DNA from 3 places in the Rossellomorea sp. FS2 genome. Region 2 is predicted to be linked to each of the others. Evidence: riboswitches for the same ligand, from Rfam matches in the RefSeq annotation. Region 2 holds a riboswitch; each other region holds the start of a gene.
The links. A riboswitch is a leader RNA that binds a small molecule or an ion and turns the genes downstream of it on or off. The one in region 2 is predicted to bind S-adenosylmethionine.

Region 1 (3,276 bases), on a different contig from region 2:
ACAGCGCTCCGCACCAAGTGCTGCAGCAAGTGCCGTCGCCGTTGTATCGGACCCTCCCCTTCCAAGGGTCGTGATTTCCCCCGTATCGGTGATTCCCTGAAATCCTGCCACAACGGGGATGCTTCCTCTACGGAGCTCTTCCCTCACCCGGGATGGGTCAATTCCTTTTATCCTGGCCTTCCCATGGACGCCATCTGTTCTGATCCCCGCTTGCCGCCCAGTAAGGGAGACGGCTTTGAATCCTGCCTCTTGAATCGACAGGGTCAAGAGGGCAATGGTGATCTGTTCACCTGTGGATAACAGGAGATCCATCTCCCGTTTTGGGGGATGGGCCGTGATCTCGCTCGCGAGCTTCGTCAAATGGTCGGTCGTGTCACCCATGGCGGACACGACGACCGCCACCTCTTTTCCCTTTTGCTTCTCACGGATGACATGTTGGGCCATCCGCTTGATTCTTTCCACCGATCCCACTGAAGTGCCTCCGAATTTCTGTACGATGATCTCCACCATGTCCCCTTCTTTCATTTAGTAAATGGTTAACGCACCGATGCTTCCCTTCTCAGGCTCGATTCGAGGGGAAGTTCTTTCAACACAGGATAGGGTTGCAGCGTTTCATCCGCATGCTTCACCGCATCCCACGCTTCTTCACTTCCTCTGATGAAGAGATACAGGTGGCCGTTGAGCTTGATGCGATCCAATAGATCGAATCGTGCCACCCATTCCGGTAATGCTTCATCCAGAGTCCTCACCACCCATTCGCCATCCCGGCCGGTTAGGGCTTCGACTCCTACCCTGGCATGTGCTCCAGATGATGCGTATCTCCCTTCGATCAAGGATAGAAAATCCTCCACCATGGCACTTCCCGTCGGTAATTTGCCCGCTCCCGGTCCGGACAGGGTCACCCTTCCGACCAGGCTCCCTTTTACAGACACGACGTTTTCAACATCCTCCACTCCGTAGAAAGGATGGGACTCCTTCACCAATACCGGCTCCACTGCTCCACAGATGTCTTCTCCTTCCCTTTGAATCGACCCGATATGCTTGAACCGGAGTGAGAAAGATTCGGCAGCCTGCAGCCAATCACTTGTCAGATCCGTGATGCCCTTTCTCGGGACCGCTTCCCAATCAGGTTGACTACCAAAAGCAGCGCGGCTTAGGATCATCAGTTTATAGAAAGCATCCTGCCCTTCCACATCACTTGTGGGATCTGCCTCTGCGTATCCCTTTTCCTGTGCAGTGGAGAGGGCACGCTCAAAGGACACGCCTTCTTTCCTCATTTGGGAAAGGATGAAATTGGAGGTTCCGTTCAATATGCCTTGGATATGTGTGATTTCATTCACATTCAATAGTTGCCTGATGGCCCCGATAATGGGAAGCCCTCCTGCCGTAGTCGCTTCATATCCGACTGTTACTCCCCGTTCACGCGCACGCCTCAAGAGATCCTCACCCTTGGAGGAAAACATCGCCTTATTGGCAGTCACTACATGGATTCCCCTTTCGATGGCCTTCTTGAGATAGGTGTATCCAGGCTCTTCGCCGACAATCGCCTCGAAGACCACATTGATCCCTTCTTCTTCAAGGATTTCGTCAAAGTCCGTCGTAACCTTGATGCTTGGATCGATCTGTCTTTCCTTTGAGGGGTCTTTGATCAAGATGGCACGGATCCGCACCTCTTTTCCTGTGATCTCCTTGATCCTTTCTCGATGTGTGTCCAGGGCTTCGTACACCCCCTGGCCGACGGTTCCGAATCCGAGTAGTGCTACATGCAGTTCTGACATGGTTCTTCCTCCTAAAGGGTTGAATGACTTGGTTGAACGATGGCCGGGGATAGAAAAAAGCCCCCTTCTTATGGTTAAGAAGAGGGCTTATCAGGCAGGCTCCTCCCCTTATCTTCCAGATCACCATCGATCTGTAGGAATTGGCACCTTTCATCATTGCAGGTTGCCGGGCTTCATCGGGCCTATTCCCTCCGCCGCTCTAGATAAGAGTGTGTGTTTTTCTGAATTGTTCAGTCAATAAGTATGAGTAGGATTATATAGGGAATCCGGTCTTCACGTCAATAGATTTTTTATCTTTTCTGATAATTAGACCCTTTTTCGCCCCTTTTGATACAGGGAGAAAAAGATTTATTTTAAATACCTAATTGGATGTTTTAACCCGGACATGTAGGGAAACAGATGACTACTCAACATCATTCAGAAAGGATCGGGTTACATCATGTTCAAGAAATTCCTTCCAAACGACGTACAAAAGTACCTGCTCATGTCCAAAAGACAGCGGGCTCACGAAATCCAGCTCACCATCTGGTTCATGCCCTTCCTTTACATCTGCCTGTCCCTGCTGCTTGTGGCGTGCACCTTGTTCCTTGACCTGAAGGTGGAGCTGTCCCAGTATGTTCCCAAGCTCTTCAGCATGGATGCATCGGTGACCAGGACGCTTGTCAGCACCCTGATCGGCGGGGTGCTCACGCTGAGCGCCTTTACACTGAACTCCCTCCTCGTCGTCCTTACGACGTTCAGCGGACAGTTCTCGCCCCGCATGCTGCTGAACTTCATTTCCGATAAAAAGACCCAGCACGCGCTCGGCATCTTCAATGGGAGCTTTGTCTTTGTACTCTTCATCTTCCTCTTCATCGGAAGTTCAAAGAAAGAAATGTTCACCGCCGCACCCGTCTTGACCGTCATTGTCGCTTTCATCGCAGCCATCACCTTCATCTTCTTCATCAATCACGCCTCCACGTGGATGCAGGTACATAATATCACCTACAACATGAAGAAGGTATCCGAAGTCATGATCAATCAAACACTCAAAAAAGATCTGGAGTGCCACCGGACAAAAGATGATCATCCCCGGTTCGAACTGGATGAAAGCAAGTGCCTGAATGTCAAAGCAAAAGCATCGGGCTACGTACAGCTCATCGACTTCCACTCCATGATCGAGAAAGCCCGGGAGGACGGGATCATCGTCCGCCTGCACTTCAAGATCGGCGATTTCGTCCTCTGCGGCAACGACCTTATCTGCCTGTACGGAGCGGATGAAGAAAAGGTCGACCAGGAACAATACCTGGCCCTCATCGAAATCGGCCACAAGGAAACAGAAATACAGGATCTTCAAATGGGGATGCATAAACTGGCAGAAGTGGCCATCAAATCTCTCGGCAATGACGATCCGAAAACGGCGTCCAATACGATCCATCAGATTACAGACCTGATGCTCACCATCAATCATCACCTATCGTTCTCCCCTTATTTGATTGACGATGATGATGATGTCCGG
Region 2 (3,276 bases):
GCTTGAATGCCATGAGCCTGATATGACCGAATGGACAGAGCTCGTTGAACGCGTCCGCAACCTATCGCGCAAAACGACGATCGCCCTTGTCGGTAAATATGTAGAGCTTCAAGATGCGTACATTTCCGTTGTGGAAGCACTCCGCCATGCCGGGTACCATTTCGACAGCGACATCCAAGTGAAATGGTTGAACTCAGAGCTCATCAATAAAGAGAACGTTCAAGAACAACTGGCTGATGCCGATGGGATCCTTGTCCCTGGAGGATTCGGCGACCGCGGTGTCGAAGGGAAGATCGTGGCAACCCAGTATGCACGTGAGAACAAAGTTCCGTTCCTTGGAATCTGCCTTGGCATGCAGCTTGCTTCCGTAGAATATGCACGTAACGTCCTTGGACTGGAAGGCGCACATTCTGCAGAATTGAATCCTGATACACCGCATCCGATCATCGACCTTCTGCCTGAGCAAAAGGATATTGAAGACCTTGGTGGGACACTCCGCCTCGGACTTTACCCTTGTAAGCTGACTGAAGGCTCAAAAGCCTATGCAGCCTATGATGGAGAAGTGGTGTATGAGCGCCATCGCCACCGTTTCGAATTCAACAATCACTACCGTGAGCAAATGGAGAAAGCAGGATTTGTCTTCTCAGGAACAAGCCCGGACGGACGTCTTGTGGAAGTCATCGAGCTTAGCGACCACCCATGGTTCGTCGCTTCCCAGTTCCACCCGGAATTCACATCCCGCCCGACACGTCCGCAGCCTCTCTTCAGAGATTTCATCGAAGCGACGCTTGCTTACGGAGAAAACTGATCACGATCATGAACGCCGCCGGCTTATGCCGGCGGTTTTTTTGTGAATTGACACGTTTAAAAGGATCACATCTTCTTTTGCTTTGGAAGAGAAGGGTGGTGGGGAAGGGATGGAGTAGGGGCAGGGGGAAGTTGGTAATAAGGGTCGGAAGTCGATTATAAAAGTTGGTAGTTGATCATAAAGCTTCCAAGTTGAAAATAACCCGTCAAAGTTGTCAGTAGATTTCGATAAAAAAGCGGAAGTTGGTAATAAAAAGTTGAAAGTCGGTAGAAAAACTCCAGAAGTTGAAAATAAAAATGAAAAAGTCGGTAATAAATGGGTTGGTGGAGAGGTAAAAGGGATGGGAATGGTGAAAAATGATTGGATTTTCTACAAATTAAGGGATGAAAGAGCCCCATCATAGCCCCGCTACACCCATTTTTGATCCAGTCGGCAAAAATCGCCCCTCCTTTTCTTGAAATAACCCATCGTTCACTCCATCCAACGTGCCGCACCACTCACCATAGAATAGCTGAATGCTAACTTAGAAAACCCCGTGGACCATCTAACCACCCTTTCAGTGGTTTATTCATACGTAATAGTCACCACAAAGTGGACGGAAGCGGAAGTGTCTCGACTGCCTCCCCGTGGAAATCAAGTCCCTGCAGCGAAAGGGAACGCCCCCCGTTCCTGTTCATTGCTTTTTGAAGGAGAGAACGATTAGGCTTTAAACTTATAGAATTCCAAAAAGAATATTGACAATATTCACTCACCTCGTTAAGATATCCAATATGTAATCAAAATTTCATAGTTTTCTCTTATAAAGAGTTGGCAGAGGGACTGGCCCGATGATGCCCGGCAACCTACCGTATACACGGAAAGGTGCTAAGACCTGCAGGATGTGATTCCTGAGTGATAAGAGTGCGTTCATCCGTACATACACCTCTTTTCCTCAGGAAAAGAGGTTTTTATTTTTGTAGAGAAAAAATGAGGCGGGAAGATCCCGGAAGGAGAAGAGAGAATGAAAAAGGTTTTATCAGTACTCTTATTTGCGACACTACTCATCACACTGGCTGCCTGTCAGCCGAACGTATCGTCAGAATCCAAAGGGGAAGAAAAGCAGGGGACGTCCGAGCACCCGCTGGCAGGGAAGAAGATTGCCTTGATCATGCAGATCAACCTGGGGACGTTCTCGGCCCAGTATATTGAAGGAGTAAAAGAGCAGGTGAAGAAATTCGGCGGGGAAGTACAGGTATTCACTTCTGAAGGGGACTTGGCCAAAATGTCTTCGAATCTGGATGCGGCCATCAACCAGAAGTTTGATGGGATCCTCATTGACCACGGCACGAAGGAAGCGTTGCAATCAGGAGTGGAAAAAGCAAAAGAGGCCAAGATACCGGTCGTCGTGTTTGATGCCGATGTGGAATCGGATGGTGTGACCGTCCTTGAACAGGGGGATCAGCAGATGGCGGAACAGACCCTTTCCAAACTCTCTGATGAGCTTGGAGGCAAGGGGAATATCGTGAAAATCTGGGTGGCAGGATTCGCTCCGATGGAAAGGCGTCAAGTCGCGTATCAGGAGTTCCTGAAAGAGAACCCGGATATCAAAGAAGTGGCTGCATTCGGAGCGGCGACCAACAACACGGCCCTGGATACCCAGGCACAGATGGAAGCGATCCTGAAGCAGTATCCGAAAGGAGAAATCGATGCGGTATGGGCCGCGTGGGATGAATTCGCCAAAGGGGCCGTCCGTGCCATCGAAGCGGCAGGGAGAAACGAGATCAAGGTGTACGGAATCGATATGAGCGACGAAGATCTCCAGATCATCCAGAAAGAAGGAAGCCCATGGGTGGCGTCCGCAGCAGTGGACCCGAAGGATATCGGCCGCGTGCAGGTCCGCTTCCTTTACCAAAAGCTTGACGGGGAGGAAACGCCTCAAACGGTGAAGCTTGAACCGGTCTTCGTCGAGAAAGAGCAGCTTCCGGAAGAAACGATCACCACCGATCAATTGAGTGAGCATATCGACGGCTGGGGGGCGAGCGAACAAGGGTATTCCAACGAGTTGAAGAAGCTCGAGGCATCATTTGAATCGTAAAGGAGTGGACGATGTGTCTGCTGTAGTGGAAATGGTGAAGATGAACAAAGCGTTTGCCGGGGTGCAGGCACTGAAGGAGGCTTCTTTTGAAGTAAGGGCAGGAGAAGTGCATGCGCTCTTGGGGGCAAACGGTGCAGGGAAAAGTACCCTGATGAAAATCCTGTCCGGCGCGTATGAGCAGGATGAAGGGGAGATCCGCCTGAACGGTGAGAAGGTGACATGCCGCACGCCTAAGGAAGCAAAGGACCATGGGATCCACTGTGTGTATCAGGAAGTCGACACGGCGCTCATAGCCGGGTTGAGTGCCATGGAAAATATCCTGTTGGACGATTTTTCCCCGGGAGGATCCTTCTTCATCCGGAAGAAAGCGATGGAGAAAAAGGCGGGGGAAGGG
Region 3 (3,276 bases), on a different contig from region 2:
TGCCGAAACCGGCATTGTTCACAAACGTCTCCAGATCAAACGACTTGATTTCTTCATAGAAAGAATGAACGTTTGCCGTGACTGACAGGTCGGTAGAGTAGAGTTTCACATCAAGGTCGGGATGGGACTTCAGGACCCGGTCCTTCAACTCCTCCAGGTTCTCTTGCCTTCTGGCAGCAAGAATCAGATTCTTCCCACGCGCTGCGAATGCCAAGGCAGCTTCATAGCCGATTCCGGAGCTTGCTCCAGTAATGACTGTATATTTCATGATAGTTCCTCCTCGGATAGGTTATAAAATAATTGTAAGGCATAGGGTGCACGTTGAGCCAATGTTTATACTCAGACTGTCTTTTTGATGATATCGGCGAGAGAATGACCTTCCCCTGTGGCTGAGAGTTGTCCGGCCATCCTATTTCTGAAATAATGGGAGTATGAGGAAAAAAGAGGAAGGGGAGAAGGCGATGAACGTTCCAGGCTGGAAACTGTTAACCGCGCTGATCCCCATCATGTTGATGATGGGGGCATGCGGACAATCCCCACGAAATACGGCTCCGGTGGAAACGGAGGCAACGGATGATACAGAAGCGGCAACGGAAGAGGCCATCCCGGAACAGCCTGATGAAGCATCCGATCAAGTAATACTGGAAGAAGAAGATCAAGAAGCAGGGGAACCTTCTGACGACGATCAGGAAACGGAGGAGCCTGAAGAGGACGACGGGTCCTCAGCGCGTGCGGAACCCCAACGATCAGGTGAGGAACCCGGGACCACGGCAGGCATTACGGATGCGGCGACTGCCATTGAGTTTTTAAAAGATGAGCTGAACGTGGCATCTGAAGGAGATATCCAAATCGATGATGGTGATGGAAAGCCTAAGACCGATGAAAAAGGGACCTATTATATCCTCCACCTGATATCAAAAACCCTCAAAGAAGAAGGAGGGACAGGGGAAGTAGGGTCGTTCAGGATTTATGAAGACGGGAGATATGAAATGGAAGACTGACTTCTCGAAAAAAAAGGACCGAAGGCAGTTGATGCGCCTTCGGTCGATATGGATCATTGGGGGTAAAGATGTTGAGCCAATCTTACAGTGTTAAACCCAACCTGTCAAGTGGGGATTTGGTTTTAATTCATAGTATTGCTGTAGGATTTATGGTTGACAAAGAGTGAATTGTAAGATAATTTAGTCTATACTACCTTATAAAGAGTCGGGGAAGGAATCTGGTCCAACGATCCCGCAGCAACCTCCAAGTGGAAGGTGCTCATTCCAGCAGGCTTCACCGCCTGGCAGATAAGGAGAGAGTAACGTGCATCTCCTTATGGGAGATTTTTTTTGTATATAAACCCGATTAAAACGATTGGATTAATCAGTCATACCGCTGTGACTACTTTTAAATGTCAGGATAAAGGAGGGAGCGTCCGTGTTAAGTAGTTTGGTAAGGAATCAGGTACAGGATCTTTGCACACGGGAATCAGACCTTGAGGGTACGACAAAGCGTAGGAAAAAACCATACCAAGGAAGAAGGAGAGGGTAAGATGAGTTGGTATACATCCATTCCATGGGAGGGTAGCCACCTTCCAGCAGCCATACAGTATCCCGCCACGCGCCTCGGCATCCACCCTGCCGTCATCATCTGTCATGGTTTCGTCGGTTCAAAGGAGGGGGTGGATCGATTATTCGTGAAGGCGGCGAATGAACTCAGCGCAAGCATCGTCGTTCGTTTTGATTACGATGGCTGCGGAGAAAGCATGGGGGAGTACGGCTTGAATACAAAGGATCGCTTCATTGCACAAACGAAGGCCGTCATCGGATTTGTGAAACGGTTGAAAGGGGTGGACCCTGAAAGCATTGCCTTGATCGGACACAGCCTCGGGGGTGCAGTAGCCCTTGAAGCTGCCATCGAAGAAGAGGTTCGCCACCTCGCCCTCTGGTCGGCGGTCGGATCTCCGCGAAAGGATCTCGGGCGCATTATCGGCGACGAAGTGGAAGCAGCCGTTTTGCAGGACGGGAAGGCAGATTATTTGGGATATGAGCTGAGGCGTGATTTCCTCACGACCCTTCAAGGATGGGACCCGATACGACGAGCAGGGGACTATAAGGGCAATGTCTTTCTCGCCCATGGTGACGGTGATGAAGAAATCCCCGTTGACTATTGTTCCCTTTATCATTCAGGCTTTTCCAACCGGCCGTCAGGTAAGGTGGAAAAGATCATCATTCCGAATGGTACCCATACCTATTCTTCTTCACATGCTTTTCAAGCACTGCTTGATTCCACCCGGAGATGGCTCTTACAGGTGCAAGATGTAGGATATGATCGTGCGACCGGTCTATAAATAGTAGTTTTCTACCGGTTATTCCTACTCTTTCAATTAATGACAAAATATTGGTATTATTCTATTAAATTAGCAGAGGAGGAAACCGTTTGAAAAAATCTGTCGTATCCATTGCACTTGCAACGACCCTGTCATTTGGCGCTATCGGACTTCAACCAGCCATTGCAGGGGCACCTGAATCAGGAAGGGAACTCTTGCAAAATCCGCATGAGCGGAACTTGATCAAGAAAATTGATTCGGAGCGAATCTATCAGACGATCGACCATCTTCAACAAACCCCCAGGGTGGCCGGGACAGAATCCGAGGCAAATGCCATCAGGTTTGTAAAACGACAATTTGAATCGTACGGGTATGATGTGACCCTTCAACCCTTTACCTTTATAGGGTACACGGCACCTACTGCAATCGAACTTTCAGGGGTGGAAGGCGAGTGGGCTCCGACTGCATTCACCTACTCGGTCAGTGGTGATGTGTCAGGCGAGCTCATACCTGCAGGACTTGGAAGAGAAGCAGACTTTGATGGATTAGATGTAAATGGGAAAATCGTTCTTGTCCAGAGAGGGGAAATCACATTTGCACAGAAGATCATCAACGCTTCCGAAGCAGGAGCGGCAGGGGTCATCATCTATAACAATACGGATGGAGAACTGAGCGGGACTTTGGGAGAACCGGATGATCGCTACATACCGGCCATCACCCTTTCCAAGGCTGAAGGAGAAAAACTGACCAGGCATATCGGAGAGACCGTCCGGCTGACGATCGAGGGGGCTGAAACATCTGAGCGTACCTCTCATAATGTGATTGCTAAAAAGGCACCGGTCAATAAGAAAAAAGCCACGGATGATGTGCTCATCATCGGAGCCCATCATGATTCAGTAGAAGGTGCTCCGGGCGCGAACGATGATGCCTCGGGAACAGCTGTCACCTTGGAACTGGCTAAAGTG

Region 1: another riboswitch for S-adenosylmethionine. It lies ahead of ACNA6I_RS18265 (homoserine dehydrogenase); the one in region 2 lies ahead of ACNA6I_RS20795 (sugar ABC transporter substrate-binding protein).
Region 3: another riboswitch for S-adenosylmethionine. It lies ahead of ACNA6I_RS18235 (alpha/beta hydrolase); the one in region 2 lies ahead of ACNA6I_RS20795 (sugar ABC transporter substrate-binding protein).

Annotation. Positions count from the first base shown of each region.
Region 1 is NZ_JBLRVS010000005.1:377,054-380,329, reverse strand. Features, by position in the region: gene ACNA6I_RS18270 (aspartate kinase) at 1-525, opposite strand, end outside; gene ACNA6I_RS18265 (homoserine dehydrogenase) at 537-1,778, opposite strand; SAM riboswitch class I at 1,884-1,988, opposite strand; gene ACNA6I_RS18260 (DUF2254 domain-containing protein) at 2,218-3,276, shown strand, end outside.
Region 2 is NZ_JBLRVS010000007.1:287,400-290,675, reverse strand. Features, by position in the region: gene ACNA6I_RS20805 (CTP synthase) at 1-808, shown strand, start outside; gene ACNA6I_RS20800 (hypothetical protein) at 1,065-1,211, shown strand; SAM riboswitch class I at 1,603-1,709, shown strand; gene ACNA6I_RS20795 (sugar ABC transporter substrate-binding protein) at 1,809-2,882, shown strand; gene ACNA6I_RS20790 (sugar ABC transporter ATP-binding protein) at 2,914-3,276, shown strand, end outside.
Region 3 is NZ_JBLRVS010000005.1:368,753-372,028, forward strand. Features, by position in the region: gene ACNA6I_RS18225 (SDR family NAD(P)-dependent oxidoreductase) at 1-268, opposite strand, end outside; gene ACNA6I_RS18230 (hypothetical protein) at 432-1,001, shown strand; SAM riboswitch class I at 1,194-1,296, shown strand; gene ACNA6I_RS18235 (alpha/beta hydrolase) at 1,535-2,332, shown strand; gene ACNA6I_RS18240 (M28 family peptidase) at 2,422-3,276, shown strand, end outside.